Regions from separate parts of the Caulobacter sp. FWC26 genome, predicted to be linked through region 1. Evidence: riboswitches for the same ligand, from Rfam matches in the RefSeq annotation. Region 1 holds a riboswitch; the other holds the start of a gene.
What was found. A riboswitch is a leader RNA that binds a small molecule or an ion and turns the genes downstream of it on or off. The one in region 1 is predicted to bind cobalamin.
Positions count from the first base shown of each region.

Region 2: linked by a shared signal. The riboswitch ahead of CSW63_RS01635 (TonB-dependent siderophore receptor) and the one ahead of CSW63_RS12125 (TonB-dependent siderophore receptor) in region 1 are both predicted to bind cobalamin.

Region 1 is NZ_CP033875.1:2,222,367-2,226,779, forward strand. It holds gene CSW63_RS12120 (MFS transporter) at 1-583, opposite strand, end outside; partial or broken gene CSW63_RS23785 (hypothetical protein) at 712-855, shown strand; cobalamin riboswitch at 1,135-1,324, shown strand; gene CSW63_RS12125 (TonB-dependent siderophore receptor) at 1,459-3,411, shown strand; gene CSW63_RS12130 (cobyric acid synthase) at 3,475-4,413, shown strand, end outside.
Region 2 is NZ_CP033874.1:40,110-44,522, forward strand. It holds gene CSW63_RS01625 (PepSY domain-containing protein) at 1-874, opposite strand, end outside; gene CSW63_RS01630 (TonB-dependent siderophore receptor) at 891-1,748, opposite strand; gene CSW63_RS01635 (TonB-dependent siderophore receptor) at 1,721-2,950, opposite strand; cobalamin riboswitch at 3,242-3,464, opposite strand; partial or broken gene CSW63_RS01640 (CbtA family protein) at 3,538-4,247, opposite strand; gene CSW63_RS01645 (CbtB-domain containing protein) at 4,259-4,413, opposite strand, start outside.

The sequences.
Region 1 (4,413 bases):
TCGGCAACAGGATGACGATGAACCACCCCATGGCGCGGATGCTGTCGATGTGGTCGCCCTTGAGCACGCCGGTGATGAAGGGCGGCAGGCACAGCACCAGGATCATCCCGACGACATTGGCGCCCTGCCACCAGCCGTAGATGCGCGAGCGTTGCTGATAGTCGCTGGACAGCACCGCGCCCCAGGCCGTTTGGGACAGCACGACGATCGAGTAGCCGGCGTAAAGCACCGACAGCCAGAACCAGAGATAGAGCGAGCCGACGCCCGGTTCCGCCATGAAAAGCGCATAGCAGCCTGCGGTCAGAATCGGCGCGCCGATCAGCATCCACGGACGGAATCGGCCCATCCGCATGCGGGTCCGGTCCAGCAGCCCGCCGAATAGGGGGTCGAACAGGATGTCGATGAGCTTGACGATCAGGAACGCCGAACCCACGACGGTCAGCGAAAGGCCCAGGGAGTTGATGTAGTACTCGGGCAGATAGACCACGAGCGGCAGGCCCATGGCCGCGACCGGAATGCAGGGCGCGGCGAACGCGGCCAGCGTCCAGGATGACGCCTTCTGAGGAGACTGGGCCTCGGACATACTCTTGCTTCTCCCCGCGCCGTTGATCGCGCTTTCAAACGAGTGTGCGAGGAATATCCGGCAAGCGCTAGCCTGTTCCTCGATATGGAGCACGGCGCCGCCGCTTCACGCGGCGCGCCGCTGAAGGTCTGGAAAGGGCTGCGGAGCGCCGGACATCCGTCCGGAGAAGTTTGTGTTTTTACCGTTTCGACGCAGCCGCAACGCTCCGCGCAGCCGTTATCCGCCAGCGTCCCGGCAGGCGGCTCTGTTGAGGCCTTACCGGGACCCAGGCGCTCCCGTTTCCGAGAGCCCCAGCGGTCGGAGAGGACGGGAAATCGGACAGACCGCAGGCCCCCAACCTGACCGCTTCGCGGTCGTCCGCCCCCACAGGGGGCGAGAGGTTTGCGCCCCTTCTTCCCCCTCTGGGGCAGGAGCGCCGAAGGCGCGGAGGGGGCAAGTATGGGGCGCAGAAGCCCCGAACCCGGCCTTCAGCCCTACGCCGAACGGGGTTCCCTCCAACCCGCACGGAGGGTCACCCAAGCTCCACATTGACCGTGTGCGGTGCAGCATGTAGCTCTGGCGACGCGTCAGGTTCCTCGCGAGAGGATGAATAGGGAACGAGGTTCAAGACCTCGGCTGCCCCCGCAACTGTAAGCGGCGAGCTTCGCGTCACATGCCACTGGGCCCCCAAGGCCTGGGAAGGCGACGCCCAGAAGCATTGACCCGTGAGCCAGGAGACCTGCCCGGCGCAGTCGTTCATCGCTCGGCCGGGGTGCGCCGAACGAACGGGATCTCCCGAGAAACGACAGTCAACAGGCCGCGCGGCGGCCTGAGCGTCCGCGTCTTCGCGAGCGTTCGGGATGTCGCGTGGGTCGTTCATAACGGGAAGACTGAACATGATCCGAGCCCTTTTGAGCTCCACCGCCCTGGCCACCGCGCTGCTCGCCGCGCCCGCCTTCGCCGACGACCAGAAAGCCCCTGAGGCCGATGTCGCTGGCGCGACCGGCGCCAACGGCGTCGCCGAGCTGGTGGTCACCGCCACCCGCACCGCCCAACCGATCGAGAAAGTCGGAGCCTCGGTGACGGTCCTGACCCAGCCGGTGATCCAGGCCAGTCAGGCGATCTCGGTCACCGAGTTGCTGGCCCAGACGCCCAGCGTGACCTTCGCGCGCAATGGTGGTGTCGGCAATGCGACCAGCCTCTATATTCGCGGTGCCGAGAGCCATCACACGGTCGTGCTGATCGACGGCGTCAAGCTCAATGACCCCTCGTCCACGCAAGGCGGCTTCAACAGCGGCAACCTGCTGGTCGGCGACATCTCGCGCATCGAAGTGCTGCGCGGCGCTCAATCGACCCTGTGGGGCAGCCAGGCGATCGGCGGCGTCGTCAACATTGTCACCGCCGAGCCGACCACGCCGTTCACGAGCTCGCTGTCGGCCGAGGCCGGCGCGCGCAAGACCGGCTACCTGCGCGGCGCCGTCGGCGGCGCGTCTGACAAGGTCACCTGGCGTGTCGCGGGCGGCTACTACACGACCGACGGCTTCTCCTCGTACAAGCTGGGCCAGGAGAAGGATGGCTATCAGAACGCCGGCGCCTCGGGCCGCCTGCGGGTGAAACTGAGCGACGCGGTCTCGGTCGAGACCCGCGCGGTCTATTCACGCGGCAAGAACGACTTCGACGGCTTTAACACCGACAGCCCCGAGTTCGGCCGCACCAAGGAGCTGGTGGTCTATCAGGGCCTGAACGCCGCCCTGCTGGACGGGCGCTGGAACAATCGCTTCGGCTTCGCCTACACCGACACCGACCGCCAGAACTACAACCCCGCCCGCGCCGTCGTGCCGATGACTTTCGACGCCGCCGGCAAGAACAAGCGCTGGGAGTATCAGGGCGTCTTCGCGATCACCGAGACCTGGACCGCCACCTTCGGCGCCGAGAGCGAGCGCTCGCGCATGCGCACCCGCTCGCCGTCGGTCGCCAATCCGAACGTGGCGTTCCGCAGCGGCAAGATCAGCGCTGACAGCCTGTATGGCCAGCTGCAGGCCGAGATCGCGCCGGGCCTGACGTTGACCGGCGGTCTGCGCTACGAGGACCACGACGCCTACGGCGCCCACACGCTGGGCCAGGTCGGCGCGGCCTGGGCCCTGAATGACAACGCGACGGTGCTTCGCGCCGGCTACAGCCAAGGCTTCCGCGCGCCCGGCCTCTATGAGCTGTTCAGCGAGTACGGCAATGCCGCGCTCTCGCCCGAAGAGTTCGATAGCTGGGAAGCAGGGCTCGAGCAGCGCTTGTTCGAAGGCAAGGTCCGCGCCTCGGCGACGGTCTTCCACCGCGAAGCCGACAACGAGATCCGCTTCTTCTCGTGCTCGTTCGGCGCGACCGACACAATGTGCGCGCCGGGCGGCGTCTTCCGGTTCGGCTACTACCGCAATCTGCAGAAGACCAAGGCCCAAGGCCTGGAGCTGATCGCCGAAGCGCGGCCGCTCGCGGGCCTGACGATCACGGGCAACTACACCTACACCCAGGCCGAACTGGCGGCGGGGGCCAATGACGGTAAGCAGCTGTCGCGTCGTCCCAAGGACCTCGCCAACCTGTCGGCGACCTATCTCTGGCCCGTCGGCCTGTCGACGACGGTGGCGGTCCGCTATGTGGGCAAGACCTACAACAACGAGGCCAACACCGTTCCGGTCTCGGACTACGCGACCGTCGATCTGCGGGCGTCCTATCCGATCAACGAGACCTTCGAGGTCTATGGTCGGGTCGAGAACGCCTTGGACAAGGACTATCAGACCATCCTGAATTACGGCACGCCGGGCCGTGGTGCGTTCCTGGGTCTGCGGGCGCGCTTCTAAATAGGGGCAGGGGCGGGGGCTATGTCCCTCGCCCTGGCCATCTTCGCTTGGGGAGAGCAGCGCATGGCCGCTTTGATGATCCAGGGCTGCGGCTCGGATGTCGGAAAGTCGGTGCTGGTCGCCGGCTTGTGCCGGGTGTTCGCCAATCGTGGTCTCGCCGTGCGCCCCTTCAAGCCGCAAAACATGTCGAACAACGCCGCCGTCACCGCCGACGGCGGCGAGATCGGCCGCGCTCAGGCCTTGCAGGCGATCGCCTGCCGAACGCCGCCGACGGTCGACATGAACCCCGTGCTGCTCAAGCCGCAGAGCGATGTCGGCGCGCAGGTGATCGTACGTGGGCGGATCGCCGGGGAATGGGCGGCGCGTGGCTATCAGGACCACAAGGCGAGCCTTTTACCCACTGTGCTGGAGAGCTTCCGCAGGCTGGAAAGCCAAAGCGACCTGGTCATCGTCGAGGGCGCCGGCAGTCCGGCCGAGATTAATCTGCGGGTCGGCGACATCGCCAACATGGGCTTCGCCCGCCCCGCCGACGTGCCCGTCGTCCTCGTCGGTGACATCGACCGGGGCCACGTCATCGCCGCCCTGGTCGGGGCGCACGCGGTGCTCGATCCTGAGGATCGAGCGATGGTGCGAGGCTTTCTGATCAACAAGTTCCGCGGCGACCCAGCGCTGTTCGACGATGGTCGTCGGGCGATCGTGGAGCGGACCGGCTGGGCCGACCTTGGCATGGCTCCATGGTTGGCGGCGGCGCGACGGTTGCCGGCCGAGGATGCGATCGTGCTCGGCGAGGACGTGACGGAGCGGCGGGGGAAAATCCGTATCGTTGTCCCGATGCTCTCGAGGATCGCCAATTTCGATGAGTTTGACGCGCTGCGGCACGAGCCCTCGGTCGATTTCAGCTTCATACCGCCGGGCGCGGCTCTGCCGGGTGACGCGGATCTGGTGATCGTGCCAGGGACCAAGTCAACCCTGTCGGACATGGCGTTCCTGCGCGCCCAGGGT
Region 2 (4,413 bases), on a different replicon from region 1:
GATTGACCGAGAGCCAGCCGCTGAACACCCACAGGATGGCGAATAGCCCGCCAATCAGGCCCGCCAGGTGGTGCCACTGCATCCACCCGAGGTACGGGCTGACCGGCTGGCCGGATTTCAGCCGCATCCGCAGGATCCCAATCCAGGCCCCGGCCACAGCCCCCACCAGGGCGGGCCCCGACGTCCACATGATCACCTGGCGCCAGACCTCGTTGTCCTGGCGGATCACGGTCAGGTAGATCCAGTGGGGGATCGACCCCAGCCAGTTCCAGCCCCGCTCCCAGCGAGTGGTGTCATTGACCACCTCGCCGGTCCTCGAAGAGACGTAGAGGGTTAGGCCGGCCGCGTCCCGCACCGGCACCCGCAGGAGCGGCCGGTGCGGATCGAACCCCTGGGCGACGGTCCACTGATCATGAAACAGGGTCCGCGCCGGCCCCACCTGATGGTCTGGCATCAGGCGGCGCACCGTCTCTTCCGCCTGCGCCGGCGTGGTGGCGGGCACGGGGCGGCCGTCGACGGCCGACACCGTGATGCGGCTCTTGCCATCCACGATGCGGTAGACCGGCTGGCCCCGAAGCGTGGCCAGCTTGATCTGCGAGGGAAAAGCTTTCAGGCCAGCCGCCGCCAGCGCCTCGCCAGGAGTGATCGCCACCCTCTCCAGCGACAGCGGTTCGGAGTAGGTCATCCGATCCCGGTCGCTGAGACCCGGATAGGGCACGTAGACCATCACCAGGCCCGAGATGAACCAGACGGCGCACAGCAGGCAGGTGAAGATCCCCACCCACCGGTGCGTCAGGTAAAGCCACCTCAGGCCCGTAGTCTTGAGGCTCCGCAACCTCCCGGCCCCCGCGGCGGGCGGGCTGATGAACTTCATCGCGCTTCCCCCCGGCTCAGAACCTTGCCCGGAAGGTCAGGTCGACGCCGCGCGGAGCGCCCAGGTAGACCTGCGAGGCGGTCGCCCATTCCGCGTAGAGCTTGTTGGTCAGGTTCCGGCCGCGCAGCGTGATGTCACCGAACTTCAGCTGATAGGTGATCGATGCGTCGAAAAGGGTGTAACCGCTGGCCCGCACCGTGTTGGCGTTGTCGCCGAAGATGTGGCTCGAGCGGTGAACGCCGCCGGTCACCCGCACCGGGAACCCAGGGACCTGGTAGCTGGCGAACAGGTTGAACACCTGGGCCGGCACGTTGGGCGGCGAATTGCCCGCCCGGTTGGCGCCGCCGGCCTCGATCAGCTCGTCGTACTGGGCGTCAACAAAGGCGGCGTTGCCGTCGAGCCGCAGATGGTCGGTAGCCTGCAAGGTCGCGGAGAACTCCACGCCCTTAGACGACAAGGTTCCGCCCTGGATCTGGATGTTCGGGTTCACCGGATCGCGGGTGATGATGTCGGTCTGCCGGATCTTGTACCCGGCCAGGGTCATTTCCACACGACCGCCCCACAGCACGCTTTTCACGCCGATTTCGGTGGAGTCGCCCTTGGTCAGGTTGAAGCCCGAATTGGACTGGCTGAGCAGCACCAGGGTGCCCACCGGTGCCGCACCCTTGGTGTACTGGGCGTAGAGCTGGGTCTTGGGGACCAGGTCGTAGATGGCGCCCGCCCGATAGGACACCGGCTTGTACTTGCGGGTGAAGCCCACGGTGGTGGCCAGGTTGAAGTCGTGGGTGGTGCGGTCGAGCTTGACGTCCTCATAGCGAAGCCCGCCGACCAGCAGCAGCTTGTCGGTCAGGTTGAAGGCGTCCTCGGCGAACACAGCGTTGATCCGGATGTTCGCCCCGACGTCGGCAAAGTTGCCGGCCCCGGGAAGTTGGCCGGGGTGATCGCCGGGAAGGTCCCCCGCACCAGGGCGTAAGGATCGACCGGCGTCGCGGGGCCGAACCGGCGGAGGCTCAGGTGGTCGTTCTCGGTGTGCTCGGCGCCGATCGTCAGACGGTTGCGATGGCCGCCGATGTCCAGGTCCGAGAACAACGACGCCCGGTCATTCCAGAACTTGAGCATGTTGCGGATATAGGTGGCCGACCGGTTCACCCGCCGGGTCGCAGCCACATAGGTGTAGCTCTCCGCATCGTCCCAGAGCCGGTCGGACTTGTTGTAGGAGAGGTCGTTCGTGAACTTCCAGTCGGCGTTGATCTGCCACTCGACGACGGAGCGCAGCCAGTGGCTGTCGGAACGGACCTCGCCATCTAGGTACTGGAAATTGGTGCGGCTGAGGGCCCGGTCGATGACCAAGCCGGCGGGGGTCGAGGCGACGCCCGTCGGGGCCCTGGCCACGGCGGCGGCCACCAGCGGCGTGCCCCAGTAGGTGCGGCCGTTGTCGTTGTTGAACAGCTCGGCGGCGAAGAAGAGTTTCAGGTCGTCGGTCGGCTTCAGGGTCAGGCCCAGATTGGCGGTCGTGGTGCGGCTCTGGGCGTCGTCGATGTAGCCGTCGGATCCGGCGTAGCTGAAGACGCCGCGGGCGGCGGCCTTCTCGCCCAACGGCATGTTCACGTCCGCCGCAGCCCGGAAGGTCTCGCGCGACCCGTATTGGCCGAGCGCCTGGACCTGTCGCTCGCCCAGGATCGGCTTCTTCGGCACGAAGTTGACGGCGCCGCCCAATGCGCCCTCCCCGAACAGCACCGAGGCCGGGCCCTTGATCACCTCGATCCGGTCGAAGGCGAAGGTATCGAAGTTGCGGGTCACCATGGTCGAGGGCTGGTGTACCCCGTCATAGTTCACCGAGACCGAGCCGCCGGAAAAGCCGCGCATCGAATAGGTGCCAGGGCCGCCGCCGGTATCGACCGCCAGCACGCCCGGCGCGCTATTCAGGGCCTCGTTGCTGGTCCGCAGGCCGCGCTCCAGGAAGCGCTCCTGGGTCAGGACGTCGACGGTGGCGGGTGTCTCGCTGATCGCCAGGCCAAGCCGGGAACCGGTGGCGGTCTTGCCGTCGAGGGCAACCTCGCGCCCCCCTGTGACCACGACCGTCGCTGACGGAACCGTCGATGGCGTCCGCCACGGCCAGCGCCGGAACGGACAGGATGATCGCGAGCGTGCTCGCGCCGAATAGGAATTGCTTGGGCATGAAAGCCCCCCGTTACTCCGCGTGTTGAACGACCATGCGAAGAGCCTCCCGGGGACCGGGGCCCCAGGTCGATATGCCGAGGCTCAGGCGCACGCGAGCGCCCGGACCAGCCGGTCGAAACGGCTCTCCACCGTTTCCAGTTCGTCGCTCAGACGGAGACCGCGCTGCGGGTTCACACTGACCCGAAGCATCGAGCGACACGCGCCGGCCGGTTTCCTGGCTCACGGGTCATCACGACGTACGCCGACCTTCCCAGGGCCTCTGGCCCCAGTGGCTGGCGGGACAGACAGGCTGTCTCGCCAAGGCGTACGCGCTCACCGCTTACAGTTGCAGGGACAGCTACGGCATTGGGGCGAACCCCGCACCGCATTCCCGTTTAAGCCCGAAGGCTCCAGCGCGTTGACGTCTATCAACCCGTGCTAACGGGCATCCTGACAGAGATCAAATGTCCGATTTCGGCCGGCTTGTCTATGCACGTGCGCGATCAGGTGCGGCGCAGTCGCCGATCCGCCAACCAGCCAAAGCCCACGCCGAGGGCCAGCCACAGCACGAGTTGAACGCCGATGGCGGCGACGCGGAACCGCCACAGGATCACCGCCGGAAACCCCTCCGGCACCTCGTTGATCATCGGCAGCACCAACGCCACCCGGCCACGAACACGACGTAGACAGCGGCCGCCACGAGGACGCCGTTGAACGCACCGACCTTGGCTGCGGCCCAGCGTCCGACCATAACCCCCAGGGCGAGGCCGGCCAGCGAAAGGCCGATCAGGATGAAGTAGGTCGCCGTCCGCAGCTGGATGGTCTCATGCAGGCCGACGCTGGGCGGATTGGGCGGATATTTGATCGTTGGGACCAGACTGATGGCGACCATGGCGCCCAAGGCCAGTAGCAGCGCCAGGGTGCGGGGTCCGATCTGGCCCAGCCGGCCGTAGGCGGCGGCGAACACCAGCGAGAAGATTCCGCCCACCGCCGCGCCATAGAGCGCCACAGCCGTGAAGAGGCCGATGCCGCGCTGCACCGCGCGGCTCACCAGCTCCGGCTCGACGGCCATTCCCATGGTGTGGTCGCGGGCGGCCTCGAATCCGATGGCGAGATCGACCTGGGGCTCACCTGCCAGCTGGGCGAAGAGCGTGGCCAGGACAGCCGCCAGCAGGCCGGCCAGCATGCCGCGGACGAGCAGATCACGGGTCATGGTGCTGGCCTCTAGTGGCAGGGAAAGCCGAGCAGATGACGTCCGTCGTGGACGAACTCGTGGATGTACATGCCGCCGAACAGCGACAAGGCGCCCTGCTCCGTGCTGACGAAGTAGAGGAAGATCATCGCCAGCAGCGTGCCGAAGATCGCCCAGGGCGCGATGG